3 regions of the Paramicrobacterium humi genome follow, and region 1 is predicted to be linked to each of the others. Evidence: predicted binding sites of a transcription regulator. Region 1 holds the regulator's gene; each other region holds the start of a gene.
The links. Region 1 encodes HrcA, which represses chaperone genes, less so after heat shock. Its sites were predicted from a motif close to TTNGCACTCGNNNNNNNCGAGTGCNAA; they were not measured.
Positions count from the first base shown of each region.

Region 2: a site for HrcA is predicted at 8,594-8,620, ahead of groL (chaperonin GroEL). Genes of this name have one in related genera too.
Region 3: a site for HrcA is predicted at 5,355-5,381, ahead of BLV49_RS05925 (Hsp20/alpha crystallin family protein). Genes of this name have one in related genera too.

Region 1 covers NZ_FNRY01000001.1:2,777,778-2,787,878, forward strand. Annotated here, with positions in the region: gene fdhA (formaldehyde dehydrogenase, glutathione-independent) at 1-151, opposite strand, end outside; gene BLV49_RS13770 (amidohydrolase) at 316-1,539, shown strand; gene lepA (translation elongation factor 4) at 1,627-3,480, shown strand; gene BLV49_RS13780 (DUF1990 domain-containing protein) at 3,487-4,143, shown strand; gene hemW (radical SAM family heme chaperone HemW) at 4,146-5,372, shown strand; gene BLV49_RS13790 (DUF4870 domain-containing protein) at 5,376-6,002, opposite strand; gene hrcA (heat-inducible transcriptional repressor HrcA) at 6,182-7,216, shown strand; gene dnaJ (molecular chaperone DnaJ) at 7,309-8,406, shown strand; gene BLV49_RS13805 (16S rRNA (uracil(1498)-N(3))-methyltransferase) at 8,406-9,134, shown strand; gene BLV49_RS13810 (histidine triad nucleotide-binding protein) at 9,175-9,531, shown strand; gene BLV49_RS13815 (PhoH family protein) at 9,584-10,101, shown strand, end outside.
Region 2 covers NZ_FNRY01000001.1:2,263,349-2,273,449, forward strand. Annotated here, with positions in the region: gene cysS (cysteine--tRNA ligase) at 1-1,307, shown strand, start outside; gene rlmB (23S rRNA (guanosine(2251)-2'-O)-methyltransferase RlmB) at 1,297-2,295, shown strand; gene BLV49_RS11305 (DUF4032 domain-containing protein) at 2,302-3,588, opposite strand; gene BLV49_RS11310 (ABC transporter ATP-binding protein) at 3,649-4,752, opposite strand; gene BLV49_RS11315 (DsbA family protein) at 5,036-5,944, shown strand; tRNA gene BLV49_RS11320 (tRNA-Thr) at 6,062-6,134, shown strand; gene BLV49_RS11325 (hypothetical protein) at 6,151-6,534, opposite strand; gene BLV49_RS11330 (nitroreductase family protein) at 6,546-7,091, opposite strand; gene msrB (peptide-methionine (R)-S-oxide reductase MsrB) at 7,088-7,489, opposite strand; gene BLV49_RS11340 (DUF3263 domain-containing protein) at 7,613-7,906, shown strand; gene BLV49_RS11345 (LytR C-terminal domain-containing protein) at 7,943-8,512, shown strand; gene groL (chaperonin GroEL) at 8,658-10,101, shown strand, end outside.
Region 3 covers NZ_FNRY01000001.1:1,176,724-1,186,824, forward strand. Annotated here, with positions in the region: gene BLV49_RS05900 (FGGY-family carbohydrate kinase) at 1-947, opposite strand, end outside; gene BLV49_RS05905 (DeoR/GlpR family DNA-binding transcription regulator) at 1,034-1,807, shown strand; gene BLV49_RS05910 (glycoside hydrolase family 84 protein) at 1,844-4,108, shown strand; gene BLV49_RS05915 (NADPH-dependent F420 reductase) at 4,110-4,724, opposite strand; gene BLV49_RS05920 (MarR family winged helix-turn-helix transcriptional regulator) at 4,807-5,301, shown strand; gene BLV49_RS05925 (Hsp20/alpha crystallin family protein) at 5,430-5,873, shown strand; gene BLV49_RS05930 (J domain-containing protein) at 6,014-6,985, shown strand; gene BLV49_RS05935 (glycine zipper domain-containing protein) at 7,080-7,337, shown strand; gene BLV49_RS17020 (hypothetical protein) at 7,641-7,895, shown strand; gene BLV49_RS05945 (Ppx/GppA phosphatase family protein) at 7,917-8,864, opposite strand; gene BLV49_RS05950 (hypothetical protein) at 9,011-9,700, shown strand; gene BLV49_RS05955 (sensor histidine kinase) at 9,734-10,101, shown strand, end outside.

The sequences.
Region 1 (10,101 bases):
CGGTCTTGACTATCGCACCGTGCGGCACTTTCCGGCCGACGTTGGCCGGATCCACACCGGGTCCGTCCTTCAACTCGAAAGTGGGGTAATCGATGTCGATGACTTCCACGTGCCGCGGACCCTTGTAGGCAACTGCTCTGTTCCCTGGCATTCTCATACCTTCCCTTGGCAATGATTCTTCCCAGACAAGTAACGTCTGTATAACGCACCATACGGTGCTCACGTCTTAAAGGGAATGATCCTTACGATTCGTGGTATAGGCGTCGACTGAATCCCCGCTGCGTGACCTCGAGTTCGAGCGCCTACAGTGGAATCGTGACTGACACCCGCAAAACCTTCGCGCTCACGGGAGCCCGCGTGCTTCCCATCGCCGCCGCTCCGATCGAAGACGGCACAGTTCTGATCGTGGACGGCCGCATCCAGGCCGTCGGCGACACCGTCGATATCCCTGCCGACGCGCACGTCATCGACGTCTCGGGGAAGTGGGTGCTTCCCGGTTTCGTCGAATCACACGGCCATGTCGGCATCCACGAGGAGGCCGGAGGCTGGGCGGGCGACGACACGAACGAGATGACCAATCCCAACATGGCCGCCGTGCGGGCGATAGACGCGATCAACATCGACGATGAGGGGTTCCGTGACGCTCTCGCGGGCGGTGTCACGTCCATCGTCGTCAAGCCGGGTTCCGGAAATCCGATCGGCGGACAGACCGTCGCCATCAAGGCCTGGGGCGGACGGACCATTGACGAGCAGGTCATCACCGACGCGGTGAGCGTCAAGTCCGCGCTCGGTGAGAACCCCAAGCGCATCTACGGCGACAAGAAGCAGACCCCGAGCACGCGGCTCGGCGTGGCGAAGGTAATCCGCGAGGCGTTCGTCGAAGCGCAGAACTACGTCGCCGCGCGCGATGCCGCCGCCGAGGCCGGCACGCCGTTCGCTCGCGACCTGACCAAGGAGACTCTCGCCCGCGTGCTGTCCGGCGAGCTCGCGTGGGATCAGCACACGCACCGGCACGACGACATCGCAACGGCACTCCGGCTCGCCGACGAATTCGGCTACCGCCTCGTCGTGAACCACGGCACGGAAGCGCACAAGATCGCCGACGTCCTCGCCGAACGCGACATCCCGGTCATCTTCGGGCCGATGTTCACGTCCCGCTCGAAGGTCGAGCTGCGGGACCGAGCCATCGGCAACCTCGCCCGCCTGGTCGCCGCAGGCGTCCGCGTGGCGATCACCACCGACCACCCCGTCGTTCCGATCAACTTCCTCGTGCACCAGGCCTCACTCGCCGTCAAGGAAGGACTCGACCCGACTGCCGCCCTCGAAGCGCTCACGGTGAACCCGGCCTCTTTCCTCGGTCTTGACGATCGAGTGGGCTCGCTCGCACCGGGACTCGACGCGGACCTCGTCGTGTGGTCGGGCGACCCGCTCGACGTGAACAGCCGCGCCGAGCGCGTGTTCATCGACGGTCGCGAGGTCTACCGATTCGAGGACGGGCACGGCATCGTCGTCGAACGCTCGGAGCGATTCGCCGACTAGCGACAGGCCCGGATGCCGGGTGCTGAAGGCGCCGCGTCCCATGGGAGAATGGACTCTTCCCCTTTGTCGAGCACAGTGAGGACAGCGTTGAGCCCCCGAGCAGTCACGGCCCTTGAGCCCGCCTCCACCGACCCGGCGTTCATCCGCAACTTCTGCATCATCGCCCACATCGACCACGGCAAGTCGACGCTCGCCGACCGCATGCTGCAGGTGACGGGCGTCGTCGCCGACCGCGACATGCGCGCTCAGTATCTCGACCGCATGGACATCGAGCGCGAGCGCGGCATCACGATCAAGAGCCAGGCGGTGCGGATGCCGTGGCAGAAGGACGGCAACACCTTCGCGCTCAACATGATCGACACTCCGGGCCACGTCGACTTCACCTACGAGGTGTCGCGCTCCCTTGCCGCGTGCGAAGGAGCGATCCTGCTCGTGGATGCGGCACAGGGCATCGAGGCGCAGACGCTCGCGAACCTGTACCTCGCGCTTGAGAACGACCTTGAGATCATCCCCGTGCTCAACAAGATCGACCTTCCCGCCGCTGATCCGCAGAAGTATGCCACCGAGCTCGCGAATCTCATCGGGGGATCGCCCGACGACGTTCTGCGGGTCTCCGGCAAGACCGGCATGGGTGTCGAGGACCTCCTCGACCGGGTCGTGGAGCGCGTGCCGAATCCTGTCGGTGATCCGGAGGCTCCCGCGCGCGGCATGATCTTCGACTCCGTGTATGACAGCTATCGCGGCGTCGTCACGTACGTCCGCATGGTCGACGGCGCACTCGCGCCCCGTGAGCGTATCCAGATGATGTCGACGGGCGCCGTCCACGAGCTGCTCGAGATCGGCGTGTCGTCGCCGGAGCCGGTGCCGAGCAAGGGCCTCGGAGTCGGTGAGGTCGGCTACCTCATCACCGGTGTGAAGGACGTCAGGCAGTCGAAGGTCGGCGACACGGTCACGACGGCGCGCAAGGCGGCCGAGGAGCCACTTCCGGGCTACACGGACCCCAAGCCCATGGTGTTCTCGGGTCTCTATCCGATCGACGGCGCCGACTATCCGGATCTGCGCGACGCCCTCGACAAGCTCAAACTGTCGGATGCCGCTCTCAACTACGAGCCGGAGACCTCCGTCGCCCTCGGTTTCGGTTTCCGCTGCGGCTTCCTCGGCCTGCTGCACCTGGAGATCGTCACGGAGCGCTTGCAGCGCGAGTTCGGTCTCGACCTGATCGCGACGGCGCCCAGCGTGACGTACCACGTGACGACGGAGGACAAGAAGGTCACGACGGTGACGAACCCGAGCGAGTTCCCGAGCGGAAAGATCCAGTCGGTCTCGGAGCCCATGGTGAAGGTCGGCATCCTCGCCCCGAAGGACTACGTCGGCACGATCATGGAGCTGTGCCAGAGTCGCCGAGGAAGCCTGCTCGGGATGGAGTACCTCGGCGAAGAGCGCGTGGAGCTGCGTTACACCATGCCCCTCGGTGAGATCGTCTTCGACTTCTTCGACCACTTGAAGAGCCGCACGCAAGGCTACGCCTCGCTCGACTATGAACCGAGTGGTGAGCAGGACGCCGATCTGGTGAAGGTGGACATCCTCCTCCAGGGCGAGCAGGTCGACGCGTTCAGCGCGATCGTGCACCGCGACAAGGCCTACGCGTACGGCGTCATGATGACCGAACGGCTGAAGGCTCTCATCCCGCGACAGCAGTTCGAAGTGCCTGTGCAGGCGGCCATCGGGTCACGTATCATCGCTCGTGAGTCGATTCGCGCCATGCGCAAGGACGTTCTCGCCAAGTGCTACGGCGGTGACATCAGCCGCAAGCGCAAGCTCCTCGAGAAGCAGAAGGAGGGCAAGAAGCGCATGAAGATGGTCGGACGCGTCGAAGTGCCCCAGGAGGCGTTCATCGCCGCCCTGAGCGGTGATACCGAGACGAAGAAGGACAAGAAGTAGAGGCCCATGCGCCGGTCCAATTTCGAAGACCAGCCCACTGACTACGCGGCCGTCGGCGCCACGCAGGCGCCCGACCTGCTGCAGTACCCGCCGCACGGCTTCAAGCCGTACGAGGACTCGATAAAGATCGGCAGCGGCGAGGAGCGGTTCCACGCGGCATCCGCCTCGCTGCTGTCGTGGCAGGTCCAGCGACTCGCCGGCTTCGAAGTCACGGCGATCGAACGCGGCTCCGGCGACCAGTACAAGGGCGTCAAGTTCGCGGAGGACGGGACGCCGATCGCCCGAGCCGCCGACCACGCCGAAGAGCGCTTCGCCGCCGACGGCACGCCGTTCGTGACGTCGGGCACGTCGGCGCACTTGTCGGGGCGCGTCGGCCCGTACCGTGTGCGCGGCCGCGTGCGCGTCGTCTACGTGGACGAAGACCCGCGCCGCGTCGCCTTCGCGTTCGGCACGGTGAGCGGCCACGTCATCAGCGGGGAGGAGTCGTTCGCGATCGAGCACCGCAGCGACGACAGCGTCTGGTTCACCGTGCGGGCGTTCGTGCGTCCCACCGGCTGGTTCTACAAGCTGCTGCCTTTCCTGCTGCTGCGCCGACGCCGGCGCCTCTCCACCCAGTATTTGCGCGCCCTGTCACCGGCGTGGGCGCGAGACGTGCGCGACTGACCGTGCCCTCCGCCCTTCCCCTCGCAGATCCTGCACCCGCCGACGGCCTGCTCCCCGAGAGCGCCGCCGAGGGGGCGACCGAGCGCGACTTCGGAGCGTACGTTCACGTTCCGTTCTGCCGGGTGCGCTGCGGATACTGCGACTTCAACACCTATACGGCGACCGAACTGCGCGGTGTGCGGCAGGTCGACTACGCGGATGAGGCTGCCGAGGAGATGCGTGCCGCGCGCACCGTGCTCGAGCGCTCCGGGCTTCCCGCTCGCGAGCTCTCGACCGTGTTCTTCGGGGGCGGAACACCGACCTTGCTTCCTGCCGACGATCTGGTCCGCATGCTCGACGTTCTGCGCGACTCCTTCGGCCTCGTCGACGGCGCGGAAGTCACAACGGAGGCGAATCCGGACAGCGTCGATGCGGAGTACCTGCAGCGCCTCGCCGACGGCGGGTTCACGCGGGTGTCCTTCGGCATGCAGTCGGCGGTGCCGCACGTGCTCGCGGTGCTCGAGCGCACGCACGATCCGGAGCGGATCCCGCTCGTTGTCGATGCGGCACGCGATGCGGGACTGCAAGTGAGCCTCGACCTCATTTACGGCACGCCGGGGGAGAGCCTCGACGATTGGAAGCGATCTGTCGAGCACGCTCTCGCGCAGCATCCCGACCATCTCTCCGCCTACGCGCTCATCGTCGAAGACGGCACGAAACTCGCCCGCCAGATCCGCAAGGGCCAGGTGCCGGAGCCCGATGACGATCTCGAGGCCGAGATGTACGAGTGGGCGGATGCCGCCCTCGCCGGCGCCGGCTACTCGTGGTACGAACTGAGCAACTGGGCACGCGACTCGGAGCACCGTTCCCGGCACAACCTCTCGTATTGGACAGGGCAGGACTGGTGGGGGTTCGGCCCCGGCGCCCACAGCCACATCGGCGGTGTGCGCTGGTGGAACGTCAAGCATCCGGCGGCGTACGCGGGAAAGCTCGCTCAACGCGTCTCGCCGGCGGCGGGACGCGAGACGCTCGACCACGACGTGCGCCTCACGGAACGGATCCTGCTCGAGTCCCGGCTGGCCGACCGAATGCCGCTGGAGATCCTGCCCGCTCAGGCGCGCACGCGCGTCGCCGAACTCATCGCCGAGGGACTCGTCGACGCCGAAGCCGCCCTCCGCGGCCGGCGGCTGGTGCTGACCGTGCGGGGGCGGCTTCTGGCCGACGCCGTCGTGCGGCGACTGACCGACTGAGCGCTACTTGATGAAGCGGAAGTTGACCGGGTACCGGTAGGGCTGTCCGCTGTTCACCTTGACGCCGCCGATGATCGAGAACACGAGGTTCGCGAGGTACGGCAGCCAGCCGAGGAACGACAGAAGGGAGGCGACGCCGAATCCGCCGGCGCCGAACACCACGACAGCCGTGAGCACGCTCAGCACGATCGACCAGATGATGCTGATGATGATCCAGGTGATCTGCCAGTTCAGCGCTTCCTTCGACTCCTGACGCACGAACGGGCCGCGGTCCTTGAAGATGAGGAAGATGATGAGGGAGGGGATGAAGCTCAGCACTCCGCCGAAATGGGACCACATCGCCCACATCTTGTCTTCCTGCGGGCTCAGCGGCTGCGCGCCCGGGTGCTGCCCGTACTGAGGCTGCTGCCCGTACTGGGGCGGCTGCCCGTACTGGGGCGGCTGCTGGCCGTACTGCTGCTGGCCGTACTGCTGCTGGCCGTATGGCGGCGGCTGCTGACCGTAGGGCTGTTGGGGCGGCTGCTGACCGTAGGGCGGCTGAGGTGGCTGCTGCCCATGCAGCGGCTGGCCCTGCGGAGGCTGCTGGGGCTGGTTCGGATCAGCCGGAGGGGTCGTGTTCGGATCGCTCATGGTTGCGCCTTTCGCTCGGTGCCGTCGGATGCCGTTCCCCAGCGCGGAACGGCGCATGCCCTTGGCGGACCTGCAGCAAACTTAGCGGGGTTCGAGCCTCGCCTGCAATTACCTCAGCACAGGTATTCACGACTACTATTGGCACTCGAGGGAAGTGAGTGCCAGTCAAGGAGGGCGAGATGGTCTCGGATCGCAGCCTTGAAGTGCTTCGGGCGATCGTCACGGACTACGTCGAGTCGCGCGAACCCGTCGGCTCCAAACGCATCGTCGAGCGTCACCAGTTCGGCGTGTCCGCGGCCACGATCCGCAACGACATGGCGCAGCTCGAAGAAGAAGAGCTGATCACCGCACCGCATACCTCGTCGGGCCGTGTGCCGACCGACAAGGGCTACCGGCTCTTCGTCGACCAGCTCGCCGACCGTCGTCCGCTCTCGTCCGCACAGAAGCGCGCGATCGAGATGTTCCTCGAGCCGTCTGCCGATCTCGATGACGTCCTCAAGCGAACGGTGAGGCTTCTGTCGCAGCTGACCAACCAGGTCGCGCTCGTGCAGTACCCCTCGTTCGCGCACGCTGCCGTGCGGCACGTCGAACTCGTGCACATCTCCGACGGCGTGCTTCTCGTCGTCGTGATCACCGACAACGGTCGCGTCGATCAGCGCCTCGTCGACGTCGAGCAGCGCTTCGACGAGGCCGACATCGACCGGCTCAAGCACCGTCTCAACAGCGTCGTCGCCGCACAGACCGTCGAAGGCGCCGCCGCGCGCCTCATCGCCGAGCTGGAATCGGATGCCGAAGGGCGCGACGAACGGCACGACGGCATGTTCGCCCGGCTCGCCGCCGTCGTCATCGAGGTGCTCGGCACCTACCGGCAGGACAAGCTGGTGATGGCGGGCGCCGCGAACCTGGCCCGCACGGAAGACGACTTCACCGGAAGCATCTTTCCCGTGCTCGAGGCGCTCGAGCAGCAGGTCGTACTGCTCCGGCTCTTCGGGGAGATGCAAGCGGATCAGTTCGGCGTCGCCGCGAGCATCGGCAGCGAGAATGCCGCCTTCGGCCTCGGCGAGACGAGCGTCGTCGCGAGCGGATACCGTTCCTCTGCTGGCGAAATCGCGCGCCTCGCCGTGCTCGGCCCGACGAGAATGGACTATGCGGGCAACATGGCCGCAGTCCGTGCCGTCGCCCGGTACTTGACGCGACTCCTCGGCGAGGACTGACCTGCCCCCTACGACTGCGCGGCTCGGCGCACCTCCTGAACAGCCGCACCGGACGAGCCCGACCGGTGTGACAGCACGACGAAAGACCACGAGTGGCTGACCATTACGAAACACTTGGAGTCTCACGCGACGCCTCGGCCGACGAGATCAAGAAGGCGTATCGCAGGCTCGCGCGCGAACTCCACCCCGATGTGAACCCGAGCGCGGAGGCGTCCGAGCGCTTCAAAGACGTCACGCACGCCTACGACGTGCTGAGCGACGAGCGCCAACGCGCCGAGTACGACGCCGGAGGACGAGGCGCCTTCGGCGGCGGAGGCGGTTTCGGCGGCTTCGGCGACATCTTCGACACCTTCTTCGGCGGCGCCCAGACCCGAGGTCCCCGGTCACGCCGGGAGCGCGGAGAAGACGCGCTTCTGCGGGTGGAGGTCGACCTTCTCGACGTCATGTTCGGCACGACGAAGGAGATCGACGTCGACACGGCGATCGAGTGCGAGACGTGCCACGGCACGTGCTGCCAGCCGGGAACCTCGCCCGTCACGTGTGACATCTGCCATGGCACCGGCCAGGTGCAGCGCACCGTGCGCTCCCTTCTCGGCAACGTCGTCACGGCGAGCCCGTGCGGCTCCTGCCGCGGCTACGGCACGATCATCACCAACCCGTGCGTCACCTGTCAGGGGCAGGGCCGTGTGCGCGCCCGCCGCACAATCCACGTCGACATCCCCTCCGGCGTCGACACCGGGCTGCGCCTGCAGATGCCGGGCAGCGGTGAGGTCGGCCCGGGCGGTGGCCCGGCGGGCGACCTGTATCTCGAGATCAAGGTGCGACACAACGACGACTTCAGCCGCAACGGCGATGACGTTCTCTGCACTCTCGAGGTGCCCATGGCCGACGCGATCCTCGGCACCACGACGACGATCGACGCTCTCGACGGCGACGTCGAGCTCGAGATCCGCCCGGGTGTGCAGAGCGGCGACGTGCTCGTGATCAAGGGCCGCGGCATCACCGCTCTGCGCAGCAACCTGCGCGGCGACCTGCGCGTGGGCGTGCAAGTGGTGACGCCGACGCGTCTCGACCACAAGGAGCGCGAGCTCATCCGCAGCTTCGCCGCTCGGCGCAAAGACGGCGGCCCGGCACTCGCGCACTTCCAGCAGGGCCTGTTCGCGAAGCTCCGCGACCGCTTCGTGAGCTGATGAGCAGTCTGTTCCTGCGCGAGGACCTCGGCGACGCAGCGATCGGCGCCGTCGTCACGCTGCGCGGCGACGAGGCGAAGCACGCCGTCGCCGTCAACCGCGTGCGCGTCGGGGATCTCGTCCTCGTCGGGAACGGACGCGGTCTCGTCGCCGAGTGCACGGTCACCGCTGCGCAGCCGCGCGAGCTCGAGCTGCGGGTGGAGCGCAGCGAGCGGCACGCGGCTGCGGCTCCCGGCATCCGACTCGCCCAGGCGCTTGCGAAAGGCGACCGCGACGAGCGCGCCGTGCAGATGGCGACGGAGATGGGCATCTCGAGCGTCATCCCGTGGCAGGCGGCGCGCAGCGTCTCACGCTGGGACGCCGCGAAGCAGGCGAAGGGGATCGCGCGCTGGCAGACGATCGCACGCGAGGCGGCGAAGCAGTCGATCCGCCCGTTCGTGCCCGAGGTCGAGCCGGTGACGGATGCCGCCGGGCTCTGCGCCCGCGCCGGCGTCGAGCGGGTTCTCGTGCTCGACCCGCGAGCGGCGACGCCGCTGTCCGGCATCCGCGTTGACGATCGTCCCATCGTGCTCGTGATCGGTCCCGAAGGCGGGCTGAGCGACGACGAGCTCGCTGCGTTCGAGGCCGCGGGCGCCGAACGCGTCGTGCTCGGCGACACCGTGCTCCGCACCTCCACCGCGGGACCCGCCGCCCTCGCGGTGCTTAACGTCGTCACCGGGCGATGGTGAAACACGGACGACACTGCGTTCTCTTACCTAGGATGGAGACATGACAGAATCCGGTCCGAGCATCTTCAGCCGCATCGTCGCTCGCGAGATCCCGGCGACGATCGTCGCCGAGACCGACGACCTGATCGCGATCGAGGACATCAACCCGCAGGCCGACGTGCACGTGCTCGTCATCCCGAAGACCGAGACGTACGCGAACGTCTCTGAGCTCGCCGCCGGCGATCCCGCCCTGCTGTCGCGGCTCGTCGCTCTCGCGCAGAGCATCGCCGACGACCGGGCTGGCGGGCAGTACCGCTTGATATTCAACTCCGGCGCATCCGCCGGGCAGACCGTCTTCCACGTGCACGCCCACGTCCTCGCGGGAGACCTCGGAGAGGCGACACTTGTCGGACGCTGACCACGCTCCCGAACCTGCGACGACCGCGAAGCTTCACGTCGACGGGGTCGCCATGGTGCGGCTCCTTGGCCCCCAGGACCGCCTGCTGACAACCATCGAACGCGAGCACCCCGACGTCGAGGTGCACGTGCGCGGCAACGAGATCTCGCTCTCCGGACCCGCGAAGAGCGTCGAGAGCACCCGGACGCTCATCGAAGAGCTGCTGCGTCTCATCCGCGAGGGCCACGATCTCGACGCCGTCGAGGTGCGCTCCTCGTCCCGCATCGTCGACGAGGGACGGTTGAGCCCCTCCGCCGTGTTCGGCCAGGTGATCCTCAGCTCGCGCGGCAAGAGCATCCGACCGAAGACGGCGGGGCAGAAGGAGTACGTCGACGCGATCGACGACTTCACGATCGTGTTCGGCATCGGCCCCGCCGGCACGGGCAAGACGTACCTCGCCATGGCGAAGGCCGTGCAGGCGCTGCAGCGCAAGGAAGTGAGCCGCATCATCCTCTCCCGCCCGGCGATAGAGGCGGGGGAGCGGCTGGGATTCCTTCCCGGCACGCTCACCGACAAGATCGACCCATACCT
Region 2 (10,101 bases), 510 kb from region 1:
CCCCGCACATCGGGCACTTGCGCTCGGCGCTCGTCTACGACATCCTGCGGCGCTGGCTCAACTACTCGGGCTTCGACGTCACGCTCATCCGCAACGTCACCGACATCGACGACAAGGTGCTCATCAACGCGGGGGAGAACGAGCAGTGGTGGGCGCTCGCCTATCGCATGGAGCTCGAGTTCACGGCCGGCTACAACACCCTCGGCATCCTGCCGCCCACATACGAGCCGCGTGCGACGGCGAACATCCAGCAGATGCAGCAGCTCATCCAGCGCCTCATCGACGCGGGCCACGCGTACGTCGCCGCCGACGGCTCCGGCGACGTGTACTTCGACGTGCGCTCCTGGCCCGACTACGGCGCCCTCACCAGGCAGGACGTCGACAACATGGAGGATGCCGCCGACGCGGACCCGCGCGGCAAACGCGACCCGCGCGACTTCGCCGTGTGGAAGGGCCACAAGCCGGAGGAGCCCGCCTCGGCGGCGTGGCCGAGCCCGTGGGGAGAGGGCCGGCCCGGCTGGCACATCGAATGCTCCGCCATGGCCGCCCGCTACCTCGGCGCGAACTTCGACATCCACGGAGGCGGCCTCGACCTGCGCTTCCCGCACCACGAGAACGAGCTCGCGCAGTCCACGGCCGCGGGCGACGGCTTCGCGAACTACTGGGTGCACAACGGCCTCGTCAACGTCAACGGGCAGAAGATGTCGAAGTCGCTCGGCAACTCCGTCTACGCCGCCGAGCTGCTCGACCAGGCGCCCGCGCCGGTCGTGCGCTACTACCTCGGTCAAGCGCACTACCGCTCGACGATCGACTACCATGACGGCTCGCTCGCCGAGGCGGAGGCCGCCCTCGAGCGCATAACCGGCTTCCTCGACCGCGCCGAGCGGCGCATGCGCGGCACGCGCTTCGCGGGCGCGGGACCCGTCGAGATCCCCGCCGAGTTCGCGGAGGCCATGAACGACGACCTCGGTGTGCCGCAGGCCCTCGCGGTTCTGCACGAGACGGTTCGCGCGGGCAATGCCGCCATCGACGCCGACGACCTCAGCGGCGCGGCTCGCGCGTTCGGCGCCGTCACCGCCATGAGCGAAGTGCTCGGCATCGCCGGCTCCTCGTGGGCCGACGAGACGGATGCCGCGCCCGCGACGGCGCTTGCCGGCCTCGTCGAACACCTCATCGCCGAACGGCAGAGCGCGCGCGAAGCGCGCGACTTCTCGGCGGCCGACCGCATCCGCGACATCCTGTCGGCGGGCGGAATCACGATCGAAGACACCCCCGCGGGGGCGCATTGGAGCATCAATGGCAAGTAGCAAGGGTCGCCCCGGCGCCATGAAGAAGAACAAGAAGGGCCCGCAGAAGGGCACGGGCGGGCTCGGCCGCAAGGCGCTCGAGGGCAAGGGCCCGACGCCGAAGGCGGAGGACCGCACCTACCATCCCGCGGGAAAGCGCAAGGCGGCGAGGGAGCGGCTCGAGGCCGCGCGCGGCGGCCGCCCGCAGTCGAAGCAGTCGCCGGGCGGGCGCCCGCCGGTGAAGCGCTCGAAGAACGACGACACCGAGATCGTCACGGGCCGCAATTCCGTGCTCGAGGCGCTGCGCGCGCGCATCCCGGCGACGAGCCTGTACGTCGCGACGCGCATCGAGATGGACGATCGGGTCAAGGAGATCCTCTCGATGGCGACGGGACGCGGCATCCCCGTGCTCGAGGTGACCCGGCCGGAGCTCGACCGCATGGGCGGCTTCGACTCGGTGCACCAGGGCGTCGCCATCGCGGTGCCGCCGTACGAGTACGCGCACCCCGTCGACCTGCTCGAGAAGGCCGTCGACAGCGGCCGCACGCCGCTGCTCGTCGCCCTCGACGGGGTCACCGACCCGCGCAACCTCGGCGCGATCATCCGCTCGACCGCCGCGTTCGGCGGGCAGGGCGTCATCGTCCCGCAGCGCCGCTCGGCGGGCGTCACCGCTGCGGCCTGGAAGACCTCGGCCGGTGCGGCCGCGCGCACTCCCGTCGCGATGGCCGCGAACCTCACGCAGTCGCTCAAGGAGCTCAAGAAGCAGGGCGTGTTCGTCATCGGCCTCGACGGCGGCGGCGACACGAGCCTGCACGAGCTCGAGCTCGCCGACCGCCCCATCGTCGTCGTCGTCGGCAGCGAGGGGAAGGGGCTCTCGCGCCTGGTCACCGAGACGTGCGACGCGATCGTGTCGATCCCGATCTCGGCGGCGACCGAGTCGCTCAACGCCGGCATCGCGGCATCCGTCACCCTCTACGAGATCGCGAAGCGCCGCGCCGAGCAGGGCTAGGCGCCGCTAGACCTTGTCGCGCCAGTCGGAGCCGTCGTCGGTGACGACGTCGATCGCGGCCGTGAGCGCTCCCGTCGGCGGGTCGATCATCGTCGCCTCGTCGCGGCGGTGTCGCAGCACGTTGTTGATGTAGGAGGTCAGCGCCTCCGCGAGGGGCACATCGCGCTTCTCGCTCTCGGCGAGGAACCAGCGGTGATCGAGCAGCTGGTGGAACACTTCGGCGGGCTCGAGCTTGCCGCGCAGCTCCCGCGGGATCGCGCGCACGACGGGCTCGAAGACGCGAATGAGCCACTCGTGCGCGACGACCTCCTCGTCGATGTCCTGCTTGCCGGCCGTCATCCGGTAGGCGTCGAGGTCGTTGAGCAGGCGCCTGGCCTGGTTCTCGCCCGTGTCGAGCCCGGTGAGGCGGATGAGCCGGCGCTGATGGTGGCCCGCGTCGACGACCTTCGGCTGGATGCGCACTTGGCTTCCCGTGGCGTCGGTCTTTATCGCGAGCTCCTCGATGTCGAAGCCGAGCTCGTTGAGCCGGTGCACGCGCTCGTTGATGCGCCACCGCTCCGCGCGCGCGAACTGCTCGGTACCCGTGAGCTCGGTCCACAGCGAACGGTAGGCCTCGACGATGCCGTTCGAGACGGCGACCGGGTCGAGCTCCTCGTCGGCGCGGCCGCCCGCGTAGAGGTCCATGAGCTCGCCCGCGATGTTGACGCGCGCGATCTCGAGGTCGTTCTCGCGCTGCCCGTTCGACAGGCCGCCCTCGTAGAGCTGCCCGGTCTCGGCGTCGACGAGGTAGGCCGCGAACGCTCCCGCGTCGCGGCGGAAGAGGGTGTTCGAGAGCGAGACGTCGCCCCAGAAGAAGCCGGCGATGTGCAGGCGCACGAGAAGCAGGGCGAGAGCGTCGACGAGTCGTGTCGCGGTGTCGGGCCGCAGCTGCTGGCTGAACAGCGCCCGGTACGGCAGCGAGAACCGCAAGTGCCGCGTGACGAGCACGGGCTTGAGCTCCGAGCCCTTCGCCGACATGCGGCCCGTGATCACGGCGACGGGCTCGACGCACGGGATGTCGAGTCGCTGCAGAGTGCGCAGCATGTCGTACTCGCCCCTCGCCATCTGCGCCGTCGTCTCCTTGACGGCGATGACGTAGCCCGAGAGGTTCGCGAAGCGCACGAGGTGCCGTGAGATGCCCTTGGGGAGCGAGGCGATGTGCTCGCTCGGCCAATCGTCGAGGGGCACGTCCCACGGCAGGTCGAGCAGGGCGGGATCGACGGTCGCCGCGGTGATGTTGAGGGATGCGCTCATGGTTAACCGGCGGCGCCGGTCGTCGGATGCCGCTGCACCCGACGACCGGCGCCTGGAGGGTTACTCGCTGATGACGGCCTTGTTGCCCAGGCGCTCGCCCGACGCGTGGTCGAAGACGTGCACGTGGTGCGGCGTCGGCGCGAGATAGACCTTCTCGCCCGCGTTGGGGTGGATGCGGCCGTCGACGCGAGCCACGATGTCGTGGCGCGCTCCGTCGAGCTCCGCGTGGCCGTAGAGGTAGCCGTCGGCGCCGAGCTCCTCGACGAGGTCGACGTGCACCTCGAGGCCGTCCGCCGGGTTGGAGGACACCTGGATGTCCTCGGGGCGAACGCCGATCGTCACCTGCTTCGCGGCGGCCTCGTTGAGCACCTCGCGCTCGACCGGCACGACCGTCGCTCCGAACTGCACGCCGCCGTCGGCGACCTGGCTCGAGAGCAGGTTCATGGCGGGCGAGCCGATGAAGCCGGCGACGAACACGTTCGAGGGCTTCTCGTACAGGTCGCGGGGGGTGCCGACCTGCTGCAGGATGCCGTCCTTGAGCACGGCGATGCGGTCGCCCATCGTGAGCGCCTCGGTCTGGTCGTGCGTGACGTACACGGTGGTGACGCCGAGGCGACGCTGCAGCGACGCGATCTGCGTGCGGGTCTGGACGCGCAGCTTGGCGTCGAGGTTCGACAGCGGCTCGTCCATGAGGAACACCTGCGGCTGGCGGACGATGGCGCGGCCCATGGCGACGCGCTGACGCTGACCACCCGAGAGCGCCTTCGGCTTGCGGTTGAGGTAGTCCTCGAGGTCGAGGAGCTTGGCGGCCTCGAGCACCCGCTCGGCACGCTCCGTCTTGTGCACGCCGGCGATCTTCAGGGCGAAGCCCATGTTCTCGGCGACGGTCATGTGCGGGTACAGCGCGTAGTTCTGGAAGACCATCGCGATGTCGCGGTCCTTCGGCGGAATGTCGGTGACGTCGCGGTCGCCGATGAGGATGCGACCCTCGTTCACCTCTTCGAGGCCGGCGAGCATGCGCAGCGACGTGGACTTGCCGCAGCCGGACGGCCCGACGAGGACGAGAAACTCGCCGTCAGCGATGTCCAGGTTGAGCTTGTCAACTGCGGGGCGGGTGCCACCGGGATAGAGCCGGGTGGCGTTGTCGAAAGTTACCGACGACATATCAGTGTTTCTCCTTCACCGGCAGGTACGTGCCGGACGATCCGAGTGATGGAGCGGGACCTGACCGGTCCCGCAACGCGGCGTCATCACCGCGTTAACACAAAGTATGGCATGCTCCGGGCCCCGGGGTCGCCCCGCGGCCGCCGGCAGCGGCATCCGACTTGGCCCATTCTCAGCAGGCCGGACTACGATGTCGGAGGCATTTGCCCGCGTGAGCCCCGAGAAATTCCCGTCGCGCGGCAGCCTGACACACCCCCGAAACACAGCTCCCAAGCGAGGTTCAATGACCGGCAACGGTTCAACGGACGATGCCACGTCCGCGCCACGGCGCCTGCAAGTGCGCGAGAAGGCTCGCGAGCTTCGCGAGAAGCAGCGCAAGAAGGATCTGCGCAACCGGCTCCTGCTGCAGGGCGGCGTCGCGGCGGCTGTGATCGCCGTCATCGCCGTCGTCATCGTCGTCGTCGTCTCCTCGATTAAGCCCGAGACGGACGGCCCCAAGAACATGGCGAGCGACGGCGTCGTCATCGGCAAAGAGCTGGAGGCGCGCACGACGCCGGCTCTCGCGGCAGGCGCCTCGCCGGTGCCCGCGACTAGCGACCCCAGCGTCGCGCACATCAGCGTCTACGTCGACTACCTGTGCCCGTGGTGCGGCGCCTTCGAGTCCGCGAACGGCGCCCAGCTGAGCGGCTGGCTCAGCTCGGGGGCCGCGGTTCTCGAGATCCACCCCATCGCCGTTCTCACGAGCAAGTCGCACGGCAGCGAGTACTCGCTGCGCGCCGCGAACGCCGCGGCGTGCGTCGCGAACTACTCGCCCGACGCGTTCTTCGCGTTCAACCAGGCGATGTTCGCGCAGCAGCCGGAGGAGGGCACGACAGGGCTGAGCGACGACGAGCTCATCGCGCTCGCGCGCGACGCCGGCGCCTCCACGGCGGTCGAGGACTGCGTGGACGACGTGAGGTTCTCGACATGGGTGCAGACCGCGACCCAGCGCGCCGTCAACGGGCCGCTTCCCGGCACCGAGGTCGACCGGGTCGAGGCGACGCCCACGATCCTCGTGAACGGCAAGAAGTACACGGGTTCGCTCGAGGACCCCGACGAGTTCAAGGCGTTCGTCATCGGCACGGCGAGCGAGACGCTCGCCACATCGACGCCGAGCGAGACCGAGACCCCGACGCCCGCGCCCACGTCATAGCGTTCATCGTCCCCTATGATTGAACGGGTCTGACGGGCGCACGCGTGCGTGGTCCCGGCATGGCATAATCGAAAACCGCTCCACGCAGAGCCCGGCCCGGGCCGCCACGTGGCGCACGCCGCCTTAGCTCAGTTGGTAGAGCGCTTGACTTGTAATCATGAGGTCGCGGGTTCGACCCCCGCAGGCGGCTCCCGAAGACGCAGGGCTCAGGAGAACGGCCAGATCCCGGACTCCTCGCCCCATTCGCGGAGCGCGTCCGGCGCGGGGAAGCCGAGATCGTACGACTGCAGGGGAACATCGATGGCGCCGAAGTCGTCGAGCTTCGCGCGAATGCCGTCACGGCTGACCTCGGTGAGGCGCACGCGAATGTGCCGGCCCGGCGCGAGCTCCAGCCGCCACGGCTCGGCGAGGTAGCCGATGCCGAGCGCCTCGAGCCGCTCCTCGGCGCTCAGCCAGTCGCCAGGGCCGCCAATCTCACGTCCGAGCAGGTCGATCGGCACGAAGTCGTCGCCCGCCATGCGGATCCAGCCGACGAGCTCCCCGTCAGGTCGGCGGTGCTCGATCCAGTCGGCCCCGGACGTGCTATCCATGGCGAGTCCTTTCAGCGGTCGACGACGGTGAGGAAGCGCTCCGGGTCTATCGACCGGTCGTGACCCGGCTTGTCCTTCGTGTTCTCGGGGATGCCGCCGACGTACAGCCAGCCGAGCAGCTCTTCGTTGTCGGCGAGCTCGTGCATGCGTCGCACGGGCTCGGCGCGCACGAGGCTTCCCGTGCGCCACATGACGCCCCAGCCGGCGTCGGCGAGCAGCAGGCTCAGCATGTGGGCGACACCCGCCGTGACGGCATCCTGTTCCCAGTCGGGAACCTTGTGGCTCTCCCGCCGACACGCGACTATCGCGATGAGGAGGGGAGCCCGCAGCGGTTTCGACGACGGCTTTTCGTGCTCGGCGGCTTCAGCGAGCGCGGCGCCCAGTCGCTCCCGCGCGGCGCCGCGCAGCTCGATCAGGCGCCACGGCTCGAGACCGCTGTGGTCGGCGACCCGGCCTGCGGCGGCGACGAGTCGGGCGAGCTCGGCGTGATCCGGCGCGTCGCCCGTCACCTTCGACCAGGACCGCCGTGCGGCGACCCGGTCGACGAGGGAGCTCATGCCTGGGGCGTGAAGCCGAGCGAGATCGAGTTCATGCAGTAGCGATCGCCCGTCGGGGTGCCGAAGCCGTCGTCGAAGACGTGCCCGAGGTGGGAGTCGCAGCGGGCGCAGCGCACTTCCGTGCGCACCATGCCGAGGCTGCGGTCCTCCGTGAGGGTGACGGCCTCGGGACGAACCGACTCGTAGAAGCTCGGCCAGCCGCATCCGGAATCGAACTTCGTCCCGCTCTTGAACAGCTCTGCGCCGCACGCGGCGCACGTGTATACGCCCGCTCGCCCCTCGTCGAGCAGCTCGCCCGTCCACGGACGTTCGGTCGCCGCCGTGCGCAGCACGGCGTACTGCTCGGGAGTCAGCTCTTCACGCCACTGCTCGTCTGTCTTCGTCAGCTTCTCCGTCATGACGCACTCCTGCTCTTCGTGGTCGGGATACATCCAAGTTAAGCCCTGAGAGCTGTGTGTTATTCCGTGTTTCGTTTCGGGCGTACGTTCAGGGGCCGGGAAACTAGGATTGCGAAAGAGGTGATGGACCAGGTGACGGACCACGGGCACGACGACGAGGCGGACTGTGACGCGCTCAGCGAGCGCGACATCGCCATCCTCGACTTCGAGCGCCAGTGGTGGAAGCACGCGGGGACGAAGGAGGAGGCGATCCGGGCCCGGTTCGCGCTGTCGTCGGCTCGGTACTATCAACTACTGGCCGCTCTCATCAAGAGGCCGGCCGCCCTCAAGCACGACCCCATGTTGGTGAAGCGACTGCAGCGCGTGCGCGATCAGCGCATGGCCGCTCGCGTGCGCCGCACCTCCCTCGACCGCTGACCTCAGTCCGTCCCTGAACAGGAGAGACCCGACCGCATGGCCAAATCGTTCCCCCGCGACCGGTTCGACGATGTGCCGCGCACGTCTCGCGTCGGCGCGCACCGTGCGCCCGCTCCGCGGGGACGCGGCTGGGCGGCCTTCGGCTGGGCGGCTCTCGCGACGGCGATCCTCGTGGCGCTCGGCATCCTCGGCCTGAGCCTCGCAAGCGACCGGCTGAACCTCGACCAGGTCTTCGAGATGCCGGCCGAGACCTCCGCCTCGCCGACGCCGACGGAGACCACGACGCCGACAGCGGAGCCGACGATCGACCCGAAGGCTCTCGTTCAAGTGCTCAACGGCACGACGACGCCGGGACTCGCGGGTGACGGCAAGGACAAGCTCGCCGCCGCCGGCTGGACCGACTCCAACATCACCGCGAGCAACGCGAGCGACACCTCCATCACGACGTCGACGGTGTACTACGACGACCCTACCCTCGAAGGCGCCGCGCGCGGCGTCGCGGAGTCGCTCGGCATCTCGACCGTCACGTATTCGACGGAGTTCAGCTCCGGAGAGGGCGGCATCTCCCAGATCGTCGTCGTGCTCGGCTCCGACTTCGCTCCCTGAGGGAGAAGCGGTTCCGCCCGCCGCGTAACACTCGCCGAGGGCGCAGCTTGCACTCGCCGTATCCGAGTGCCAGAATTGCCATTAGCACTCCCGCTAACGGAGTGCTAATAACGTTCATTGACGTCCGGGAGGGACGAAACTCACAATGGCAAAGATCATTGCTTTTGACGAAGAGGCCCGCCGCGGCCTTGAGCGTGGTTTGAACACGCTCGCTGATGCCGTCAAGGTCACGCTTGGACCTCGCGGTCGCAACGTCGTCCTCGAGAAGAAGTGGGGCGCTCCCACCATCACCAACGATGGTGTGTCGATCGCCAAGGAGATCGAGCTCGACGAGCCGTACGAGAAGATCGGCGCCGAGCTCGTCAAGGAGGTCGCGAAGAAGACCGATGACGTCGCCGGTGACGGAACCACGACCTCGGTCGTCCTCGCCCAGGCGCTCGTCCGTGAGGGACTCCGCAACGTCGCCGCCGGCGCTGACCCGATCAGCCTCAAGCGCGGCATCGAGAAGGCCGTCAACGCCGTCTCCGACGAGCTCCTGAGCGCTGCGAAGGAGATCGAGACCAAGGACGAGATCGCCGCCACCGCGTCGATCTCCGCCGCCGACACGCAGATCGGCGAGATCATCGCCGAGGCCATCGACAAGGTCGGCAAGGAAGGCGTCGTCACGGTCGAGGAGTCGAACACGTTCGGCACCGAGCTCGAGCTCACCGAGGGCATGCGCTTCGACAAGGGCTTCCTCTCGGCGTACTTCGTCACCGACCAGGACCGCCAGGAGGCCGTGTTCGAGGACCCCTACATCCTCATCGCGAACTCGAAGATCTCGAACATCAAGGACCTGCTCCCGATCGTCGACCAGGTGATCCAGGCCGGCAAGCAGCTCCTCATCATCGCCGAGGATGTCGAGGGCGAGGCTCTGGCCACGCTCATCGTCAACAAGATCCGCGGCATCTTCAAGTCGGTCGCCGTCAAGGCTCCAGGCTTCGGCGACCGCCGCAAGGCCCAGCTGCAGGACATCGCGATCCTCACCGGTGGACAGGTCATCTCCGAGGAGGTCGGCCTCAAGCTTGAGAACGTCACCCTCGACCTGCTCGGCCGTGCACGCAAGGTCGTCGTCACCAAGGACGAGACCACGATCGTCGAGGGTGCGGGCGAGGCTGACGCCATCGCCGGCCGCGTCTCGCAGATCCGCAAGGAGATCGAGAACACCGACAGCGACTACGACCGCGAGAAGCTGCAGGAGCGCCTCGCGAAGCTGGCCGGCGGCGTCGCCGTCATCAAGGCCGGCGCCGCGACCGAGGTCGAGCTCAAGGAGCGCAAGCACCGCATCGAGGACGCTGTCCGCAACGCGAAGGCCGCCGTCGAGGAGGGCATCGTCGCCGGTGGTGGCGTCGCGCTCATCCAGGCCGGCAAGACCGCGTTCGACAAGCTCGGACTCGAGGGTGACGAAGCGACCGGCGCGAACATCGTCAAGGTCGCCATCGAGGCCCCGCTCAAGCAGATCGCCCTCAACGCCGGACTCGAGCCGGGCGTCGTCGCCGAGAAGGTTCGCGGCCTCGAGGTCGGCTTCGGCCTCAACGCCGCTTCGGGCG
Region 3 (10,101 bases), 1.6 Mb from region 1:
GCGAGAAGCGACTCGTGCGCGCCAGGGACGGTGCGCGTGAGGCTCATGCCCGTCGCGGAAACGGCGGCGCGGTCGGCGGGTGCACCGAGCACGCGGACGAGCGCTTCCGTCGTTCCCATCGAGTCGGCGTCGTCGCCGGGGCCTCGCGCGCCGGCTCCCCAGGCTCCGACGGCGTGGTCGTGGCCGGCGACGTAGACGGGCGTGCCCTCGCGCAGCCCGGTCGAGTGGGCCGCGGCCGCCGACACGGCGCCGACGGCTTCTCCCGGAGCGACGACGTCGGGCAGCTTGTCGGGCGTGAGGCCGACGAGCGCGAGCAGTCGTGCGTCGAAGCCGCGCGGCATCCGCTCGCCCCGTGCGGGAAGCAGGTACGCGCCCGTGCGCCCCGCGAGCGTGTGGTCGGTGGCACAGTGGCCGGCGAGGGTGTGGGCGATCAGGTCGGCGACGCCGGACCAGCGGGCGAGGCGCCGCCACAGACCCGGGTCGTCGGCGCCGAGCGCGTGCCACATCGCGAGCGGCACCTTAGGCAGCGCCGGCACTCCCGTCGCGCAGAAGAAGCGCTCGGGGTCGATGCGTTCGAAGACGGTGGCGTCGGCGGACGCGTTCCAGCGCACGAGCGGGGTCAGGGGCGTGCCCGCCGCATCGAGCGGCACGCCGGTCTCTGCCATCGACGCAATGCCGACGACGAGCGGATGCCGGGGGGCCACGGCCGTGAGCTCGCGGAGCGCCTGCGTCACCGAGTCGCGCAGCTCGTCCGCGGTGTCGGGAGTGGAGAACTGCCGCACGGCGAGCTCACGGAGCTCCGACCGGGGTCCGCCGCAGGAGACCAGCACCGCCTTCGTATTTGTGCTGCCGATGTCGATGCCGACCGCGACGGCAGCGTCCGGGAGCGCCGCATCGTCCGGCGCGGCTGTCGCCGGCGAAGCGCCTTCGGATGCCGTCCTCGCCATAACCCCATTTTGTCCGTTTCTGCACAAAGAGGTCAAGATTTGTCGCACTATTGACAAACGCTTCGCGCAGAACGTTGGATGGATGCGTGCGATACACCGAAGCTCCCGCGCGACGTGCGGAGATCCTGCGCCGCCTGGAGGAGACCGGCTATGTCTCCTCCGGCCAGCTCGCGGCGGAGTTCGGCGTCTCCGAGATGACGATTCGCCGCGACGTGCGCCAGCTGCAGCTCGAGGGACGCGCGCGCCGCGTCACCGGGGGAGCGACGCTCGTCGGCAGCATCCCGTTCGATGAGCGCACCAGGTCGGGCGCAAGGGAGAAGCGGGAGATCGCCGCCGCCTGCGCCGCGCTTCTGCCGCCCTCGGGGACGGTCGCGCTCGATGCCGGAACGACGGTGGCGCCGCTCGCGGACCTCGTCGGGCCGGGCTCTACCGTCGTGAGCCACTCGGCGCCCGTGATCAGCGCGTGCACGGCGCGCGACGACATCGAGCTCATCGGCGTCGGCGGCGTGTATCAGCGCGACACGCGCTCATTCGCGGGACCGGGAGCGGCCAGTGCGTTCGAGTCGCTCTCGGTGGACGTCGCCGTGCTCTCCGTCACCGCTGTCGACGCGGCCGGGCTCATGTGCGCGAACATGCTCGACGCCGAGGTGAAGAAGCGCATGGCCGGCAGCGCCGAGACGGTCATCGTGCTCGCCGACCACACGAAGCTCGCTCGCCGGGCCTCCATCCGCATCGGCCCGCTCGCGCTCGCCGATGTTCTCGTCACCGACGCCGGCGCGTCGCCCGAACTGCTGTCGGCGGTGCGGGACACGGGCGTCCGCGTCGTCATCGCGGATGACGAGGAATCCGTCGTCGTCTGACGCCGGACAGCATCCGACCGCTCGTGGAGAACACCGATGCTCGATGATCTTCTGCCCACACCGCACGTCGTTCACGGCGACGAGTCCGGTGCCCGCGTGCCCGCCGACCGGATCACGCTCGTCGTCGGCCACGCACCGGGGAGCGAAGCGTGGCGGCTCCTCGCCGACGAGCACCCCGAGGCGCTCCCGCCTGAGGGCTACATCCTGCGCGTCAGCGGGGACGAGAGCGGCGGGAGGGCCGTGATCGCGGCGGCCGACGAGGGCGGTCTCTTCCGCGGACGCGGGACGCTCGCCCAGGTGCGGGCCGAGCCGGCCGGCGTGCCCGCGCTCACGATCCGGGACGCGCCGACGCTCAGCCGGCGCGGCGTCGTGGAAGGGTTCTACGGACCGCCCTGGTCGCACGCCGACCGCGTCGAGTTCCTGCGCTTCGCCGGCCGCGTCGGCTTCAACGAGTACGTCTACGCCCCCAAGGACGACACCTACCATCGCGAGAACTGGCGGGAGCCATACCCGGCCGCCCTGCTCGGCGAGATCGCGGAGCTCGTCGCCGAGGCCGAGCGCAACCGCGTGCGCTTCGTCTACGCGATATCCCCGGCGCTCTCGATGCGCTTCGCCGAGCGCGGCGAGCACGAGGCGCTCGCGGCGAAGGCCCAGCAGCTGTGGAGCGCGGGCGTGCGCCGGTTCGCCGTGCTCTTCGACGATGTGCCGGGCGAGCTCACGCACGCCGCGGACCGGGAGCGCTTCGGGGCGGATGCGCGGGCGACCGGGCGAGCGCACGGCTTCGCGGCAGCCGTCTTCGAGGAGGAGTTCCTCCGCGCGCATCATGTCCCCGACCCTCTGCTCATCTGCCCCACCGACTACGCGGGCTGCGCGCCATCGCCATACCGGGAGGGCCTGCGGGAGACGCTGCCCGAGGACGCCCTCGTGCTGTGGACGGGCTCCGACATCGTCGTGGGCGAGGTCACGCGACGCGACATCGACGAGGCCGCGGCGAGCTACGGTCGGCGGCTCGTGCTGTGGGACAACTTCCCCGTCAACGACTTCGACCGCAGCCGCCTGTTTCTCGGCCCGCTTCTCGGGCGCACGACGGACCTCGCGGGCTCCGCGCTCGTCGGCGTGGCCTCGAACCCCATGGTCGAGGCGGCTCCGTCGCACCTCGCGCTCGCCACCGTCGCCGACTGGGCCTGGAACCCCGAGACGTACGTGCCCGCCGACTCCGCCCGCCGGGCGCTCGGGGCCGTGGCCGGCCGGCACGCCGCAGCCGTCGAGGCTCTCGTCGCCGTGAGCAGCTCCTGGCCGCCGTCCGCGCCGCAGAGCGCGCATATCGGCGCGCTCGCCCCCGCGGCGCTCGGCGGCGACGCGGACGCCCTCGCCGGGCTCGAAGCCGCCCTCACCCTGCTCGCTCGGGCGGGAGAAGACGAACAGGCCCCGCCGTCGCCGCTCACGAACGCGCTGCGGCCGTGGCTTGCGGCGGCTCGGGATGCCGCTGACGCGGGCGCTCGCGCCTGCGCGCTGCTGCGGCACATGGGGGAGGAGCACGAACAGGCGCTCGTGGCCGAGCGGGAAGCGCTCGCGCGCGCCCAGGAGCGGGCGGACGCGCACTATCAGAACGTTCTGCGCTCGGTGCTGCCCGATTTCGTGCGCGAAGTTCTCGTGCGCGCGGGAATGGCCGGCATGAGCGTGCCCGCTCACCGCCACGTCGCCGTCCTCGTGGGCGGCAACCCCGTCCCCGGCGACCGGGACCTGTCGGAGCGGCTGACCGCACGCGGCTTCGACGTCGATCTCGTCGCGCCGGGCGGCGCCGTGCGCGAGGACACCGACCTCATCATCGTGTCGCCGAACGCGGGAGCAGCCGACGCACGAGCGGTGACGGACGCCGCCGTTCCCCTGCTTGCATGGGGGCGCTTCGACACGCTCGGCCTCTCGAGCCGGTCAGGCGAGGTCCTCGGCCAGGAGGACATCGCGGTCATCGACGACGCCCACCCGCTCGCCGCGGGCGCGAGCGGGACGGTTCGCGTCTACCGCGGCCCCGGTATGGTCAGCTGGGGGCGCGTCGGCCCGCACGCCGAGATCGTCGCGACGACCTCGACGAACGGGTTGCCCGTGATCGCGCGATACCCCGCGGGCAGCACCCTCGCCTCCGGCCGGCGCGCGCCCGCCGACCGCGTGCTATTCTTCCTCGGCACCGATGGCCTCGCCCCGTGGCTCATCGCGCCGGAGGGGCACGAGCTCTTCACGGCCGCCGTCAACCTGCTGTGTGGCGAGCTCGCGATCACCGGAGCTCGCCACACCGAGGCCTGAGTCACTTCGCGAGCGCGAACCCCGACGTCCACGAGGTCTTCTCGCCCGCGGCGAGCAGAATCTGCAGGAAGCCGAGCGCCTCGAGCTCCCGAGCGCGCTTGAGCGATCCGGCATCGAGCGCGCGCAGGCCGGACGAGGCAATGAGGTCCGTCAGCGCTGACTTCGCGTCCGCATCGTCTCCCGCGACGAGAACCGTCGTCGGGGTTCCGGCGACGTCGCCCGTGGCGAGAGTCGCGGCGAAGTTCGTGTTGAACGCCTTGAGCACCGAGGCGCTCGGCAGCTTCGCGGCGATCTCCGCGGCGGCGGAGGCATCGGCGGGAACGTCGAGTCCGTCGAACGTCTCGCCGTTGACGGGGTTCGTCATGTCGACGACGATCTTGCCAGCGAGAGCGTCCGCGTAGGCGGTGAAGATCTCGCCGAGCGCCGGATACGGCACGGCGAGGATGACGATCGAGCCGGTGATCGCGTCGCCGATCGTGCCGGCGGCCGTGCCGCCCGCCGCGTTCGCCTTTGCGGCATCCCGAGCGAGAACCTGCACGCTGTTTCCTGCCGACGAGAAGCGCCCGGCGAGCGCCGAGCCCATGTTTCCCGCACCGATAATCGTGATGTCCGTCATGTCCACTCCTTCGATTGGTTGTCTCTACAAGGAAACTACGCCACTTTGGTTGTTGCGTCAACTAATTTGGTAGAATGGCGTCATGACCGAACCACGATGGCTCACCGCGGAACAGCTCGAGGCGTGGAAGCGTCTCGTCGCCGTCGTCGAGCTGCTTCCCGGCATCCTCGACTCGCAACTGCAGCGCGACGCCGATCTCACGCACTTCGAGTACTACACGCTTGCCATGCTCTCCGAGAGCGAGGGCCGCACACTGCGCATGACGGCGCTCGCCGCTCAGACGAACGCGACGCTCCCGCGGCTCTCGCACGTCGTCTCGCGGCTGGAGAAGCGAGGGCTGATCGAGCGGATGCCGTGCCCGGAAGACCGGCGGGCCACCAACGTGCGCCTCACGGAGGCCGGTTGGGAGAAGCTTGTCGAGACCGCTCCCGGTCACGTCGCGACGGTGCAGGATGCCGTCATCGGCGCCCTCGACGAGCGCGACGTCAGTGACCTTGCGCGCATCGCCGAGCGAGTGCTCTCGCGAATCGACCCCGATAGCGTCTTCGGCATCACGGGCCATCGAGGGCCGCGCTGAGATCAGTGACGGAGGGTTTCCCTTCGTGGGTTCGCTCACGGCGATCGCCATTCCTAGCACTCGAAGGGCGCGAGTGCTAATCTAGACGTACTTGAGTACGACACACTCACGTTCAGGAGGAAACCTAAATGGCAACATCGTTTGATCCGTTCCGGGAATTCGACCGCATGGCGGGAAGCGTGCTCGACGCGATGCAGGGCCCGCGCAAGATGCCGATGGATCTCTATCGGGATGGCGACACATACGTGCTCAGCGCGGACCTTCCCGGCATCGATCCCGGTTCTGTCGATATTGACGTCGATGGTCAGCTGCTCACAATCCGTGCAGAGCGGACCCTGCCGAAGGGTGAGGGCGTGAAGTGGATAACCCGCGAACGCCAGGCTGCGTCGTACCTGCGACAGCTGAGCCTCGGTCAGGGCATCGACACGGAGAAAATAAGCGCGAGCTACGACAACGGCGTGCTGAGCGTGACGATACCGGTGAGTGAGCGGGCCAAGCCGCGCAAGATCGCCGTCACGACCGCGAACGATTCCGCTCCTGCGGCCATCGAGGACGCAACCGCGCAGTCCTGATCCTCACGGGAACAGTAGTCGAGGCCCGTCAGCGATGCGCTGGCGGGCCTCGCCGTTTGCGTGCCAGCCCGATCGGCATCCATTTCTCCATCAGCTTGTCGCGGTAGTGTTCTTGGTCGTCCCCGACCCGAAGGACCGGCATGTCTGACAGCCCCCTCGCGCAGAGCCCCTACGAGGTTCTCGGGGTCGACCCTGCCGCGAGCGACGAGGAGCTGCGCAAGGCGTACCGGCGGCTCGCCCGCGAGACGCACCCCGATCTCGGCGGCAGCGCCGCGCGCTTCAACGCCGTGCAGCTCGCCTGGGAGCGCATCGGCACTCCCGACGCGCGCGCGGCATTCGATCGATCGGTGTACCGGCCGGCGACCGCGAGCGACGAGCACGTGTGGGCGACAAGCGGTGCGAGCCATGAAACGCGCCGCGACACGCGTCCCAAGGCGCGCTCGCACGGGCACCCCGGCGGCTGGTCGCGCGAACGCTACCTCACCCTCATGCGCGAGTGGGTCGGCCGCGGCGCCGAGCTCGACGACCCCTACGACGAGAGCCTCATCCGGCGGGCGCCGCGGGAGATCCGCCACGCCCTCGCCGACGCGCTCGCCGAAGAGGCGACGGCCGCCTCGCTGGGCGATCTCGGCATGGGCTACACACTCTGGCACGGCGTCGCGACCGCCGTCGGCGACGACGAGTGGAGCACCGACGCGAACGCTCCGCTCACAGATCCCGCGAAGATCGACCACGTGGTGCTCGGCCCGACCGGCCTGTACGCCGTGCAGTCCGAGGACTGGGGGGCGCCCGCGCGCGTGCGCCGCGGAGAGCTGATCAGCGAGGCACTCGGCGCGGGGGAGCGGCCCGTTCACGCCCTCGCCCTGCGCGCCCGAGCACTCGCTCGCCGCGCGAAGGTCAAGTTCACCGGACTCGTCATCGTGCTGCCCGACGACGACCTCGAGGCGCCCATCACCTCGCTCGGCCGCGTGCGGGGTAGCCACGCGTTCGCCGTGCAGCGCTCCGTCATCGCGCACTTCCTGCGCACGGGCGTGCCCGACACCGCGCGGCCCGCCGGCACCGACCTGTTCGAGGTCCGCACGCGCCTGCAGCGCGCGATTCGCTTCGTCTGATCCCACCGCGGGCGGACCGGGATACCCGTCGCGCGGCGGATGTCACGTCATCGTCGCGGGCGTAGCGTCGACGGAGATGACGAAAGGACGGGGCATGGGCGCACAGAAGCGAGGACGCGGGCCGAACGAACAGCATTCGATGCTCGCCGTCGGCATCGCCATGGGGGTCGCGATCGGCGCCGGCTACGGTGTCACCACAGACAACATGGGTGCGGGGCTCGGAATCGGCGTCGCGATCGGCGTCGCGCTCGGTGTAGCACTCGACCAGCAGCAGCAACAGAAGAAGAGGAACGACGAGGGGCCGGGCGACGACTCGGACGAGACGGGCGGCCCACCGGCATCCGATCGGTGAAAATCGCGGACGATGATTGCCTGCGCTGAGCCGCCCGACTATATTTAGACCCCCCGAGCGACGATTTCAGACCGGGCTCGTGGGTGGGGAACACCTACCCACGACAATCGGAGGCCCCTATGTCTGGTCGCTCTCTCTTCGCCCACCGCGACTTTCGCCTGCTGCTCATCGGGCAGACCACGAGCCAATTCGGCGCGCAGATCAGCGGAGTCGCGATCCCGCTTCTCGCGGTTCTCACCCTGCACGCGACGCCGCTCGAGCTCGGCATCGTCACGGCGTCGTCCACCCTCGCGTTCGCCCGGCGTGTGGGTCGACCGGTGGCGACGGCGAGGCATCCTCATCGCGTCCGACGTCGTTCGCGCGGTTCTGCTCGCGACGCTACCGCTCGGCGCTCTCGCGGGCGGCGCGATCGGCGAGCTGTTCGGAGTCCGTGCCGCGCTGTGGCTCTCGGGAACGCTCCTTGTTCTCCCGGCCCTTCCGCTGTATGTCGCGCTGCGCGGACATCGGGACGTCGAGGAGCTGCCGACGTGGGCTGTCGCGTCCCAGCCGAACGAGTGAGTTCGCGGGGGAGCCGCGTCGTCAGGCGATCGAGAGCGCGACGCCGTCGAGGATGTCGTGCTCGCTTGTCACGACTGTGTCGAGACTGCGCCCGGCTTGGGCGACCGCGTCGACGGTGCGCCGCAGCACCGTCGCCCAGACCATGGCGCCGCCGGCGATCACGTCGACGCGGCCGGGGTGCAGGTAGGGGAGAGCGGCCCGTTCGTCGCGCGGCAGCGAGGCGATGTCCTCGCACGCGGCGATGACCGTCGCGATCGGCAGCCGAGCGCCGTGGATGGCTGCCGGGTCGTACCGGTCAAGCCGAAGAGCATGCGCCGTCACGGTCGTGATGGTGCCGGCGACGCCGATGAGCTCGCGCACCTCTGCGAGGTCGACGGTGTGCGTCGCCTCGTCGATCGCCGCGTTGACATCCCAGCGCACGCCGTCGCGGTCGTCCTCCGTCGGCGGATCGCTGCGCACGTTGCGCTCGGTCATGCGCACGCTGCCGACGTTCATGGAGAACGCGGCGGTGGGGGAGTCGCCGCCGAGCACGAGCTCGGTGGACCCGCCGCCCAAGTCGACGACGAGGCGGCCGCCGGCCTCCTCGCCCTGCGCGGCGAGCACGCTCGTGGCGCCTCGGAACGAGAGCGCCGCCTCCTCCTCGCCCGCGATGACCTCGGGCTCGACGCCGAAGATGTCGCGAACGGCTTCGATGAAGACCAGCCGGTTGGCGGCATCCCGAGTGGCCGAGGTCGCGACGAAGCGCACCTTCTCGACGCCGTGCTCACGGCACTGCGCCGCATAGCGGCGAGCGACGTCGAGCGTGCGACCGAGAGCGGCATCCGAGAACCGGCCGGTGCGATCGACGCCCTCGCCGAGGCGGACGACCTCGAGCTCGCGCACGACGTCGGTGAGCGTGCCACCGGCGACGTCGGCGATGAGCAGACGGATGGAATTGGTGCCGCAGTCGATGGCAGCCACTCGGGTCACGGGTTTCTCCTTCATAGAACGAGGCTCACTGTACCGCGCCGTCCGCCCGACGCCGATTCGGGAGTTCCGCTCCCTGGCATCCCGGGAACACGGCGGCGGATGCTGAGGGAAATCGCCGTCCGGCGATCCCACCGAACGGAGTTGCCATGACCGAGACGATCACCACATCGACATCCCGCGACCGAGCCGCGTACCGCGCGGCCGGTTGGGGCGGGATCGGGGCGTTCGCAGCGTGGGCGCTGCAGCCCGTCGTCGTCGCCCTTGCCGCCGCTGAAGGCGAAGCGGAATACCCTGCGTGGCAGGACGGCTTCGCCGACAACAGCTGGCGCGGCGGCGTCGAGATGCTCGCCTTCGCCGGCATCGGAGTCGGGCTGCTGTTCCTCGTCATCGGCGTCGGCGAGCTCGTCCGCCAGGCCGGCAACGGCGCTTCGACAGCGGCGCGGGTGGGAACGACGATGGGCGTTGCCGGGGCACTCATGTGGCTGCTGTGGGCGGGAGCGGTGGGAGCCGGCTACAGCTCCGTCGGCGCGGGCATCCCCCTCGTCGCCCCCGACGAGCACCTGCAGGCGGCACTGCTTCAGCTGCAGGCGATCGAGGGCACGGGCTACGGGGTGGCGTTCGCCGTGCTGACGGCGGGCTGGACCGTGCTCCTGCTCACGGCGGGGCGGCGTTCCGGGCTGATCGGCGTTCCTCTCAGCGTCGTGCTGTGCCTCGCTCTCGCCGCCTTCGTCGCGGGCGTCGTGACGCCGTTCAGCGTCCCGTGGGGCATGATCGCCTTCGTTCTGCAGGCTCTCGTGCTCGGCGTCGCGTTCCTTGTGAAGGCACATCGGCCATAGCGCGCCGCCGCGCGTGTTGCCACAATCAGTCACATGGACGAATCGCTGCTCGTCGCCAGCCGGATCGTCATCGGAACGGCTGCCATCGGGGGCGCGCTCGTCGCCCTCATCACGTCGGTGCGGCGCGGGCGGCGAGCGTGGCTCTCGCCCGCTGCCGCCGTCATGCTCCTCGTCGGCTTCGCGCTCGGCCTCGTCGCGCCCGGTCCGCCGAACGGTGTCGTCGCCGATCTCGCGGCGGCACTGTGGTTCATCGGGTTCCCGCTCCTCGCCTCGACGTTCCCCGACGGGCGGTTCGTGCCCCGCTGGTCGATCGGGCTCGTCGCGGCATCCGTCGTCGTCTTCATCGTCGATTCCGCCGTCGGGGGCGACCGATCGTCGACCTGGTGGACCGCGTTCGCGGC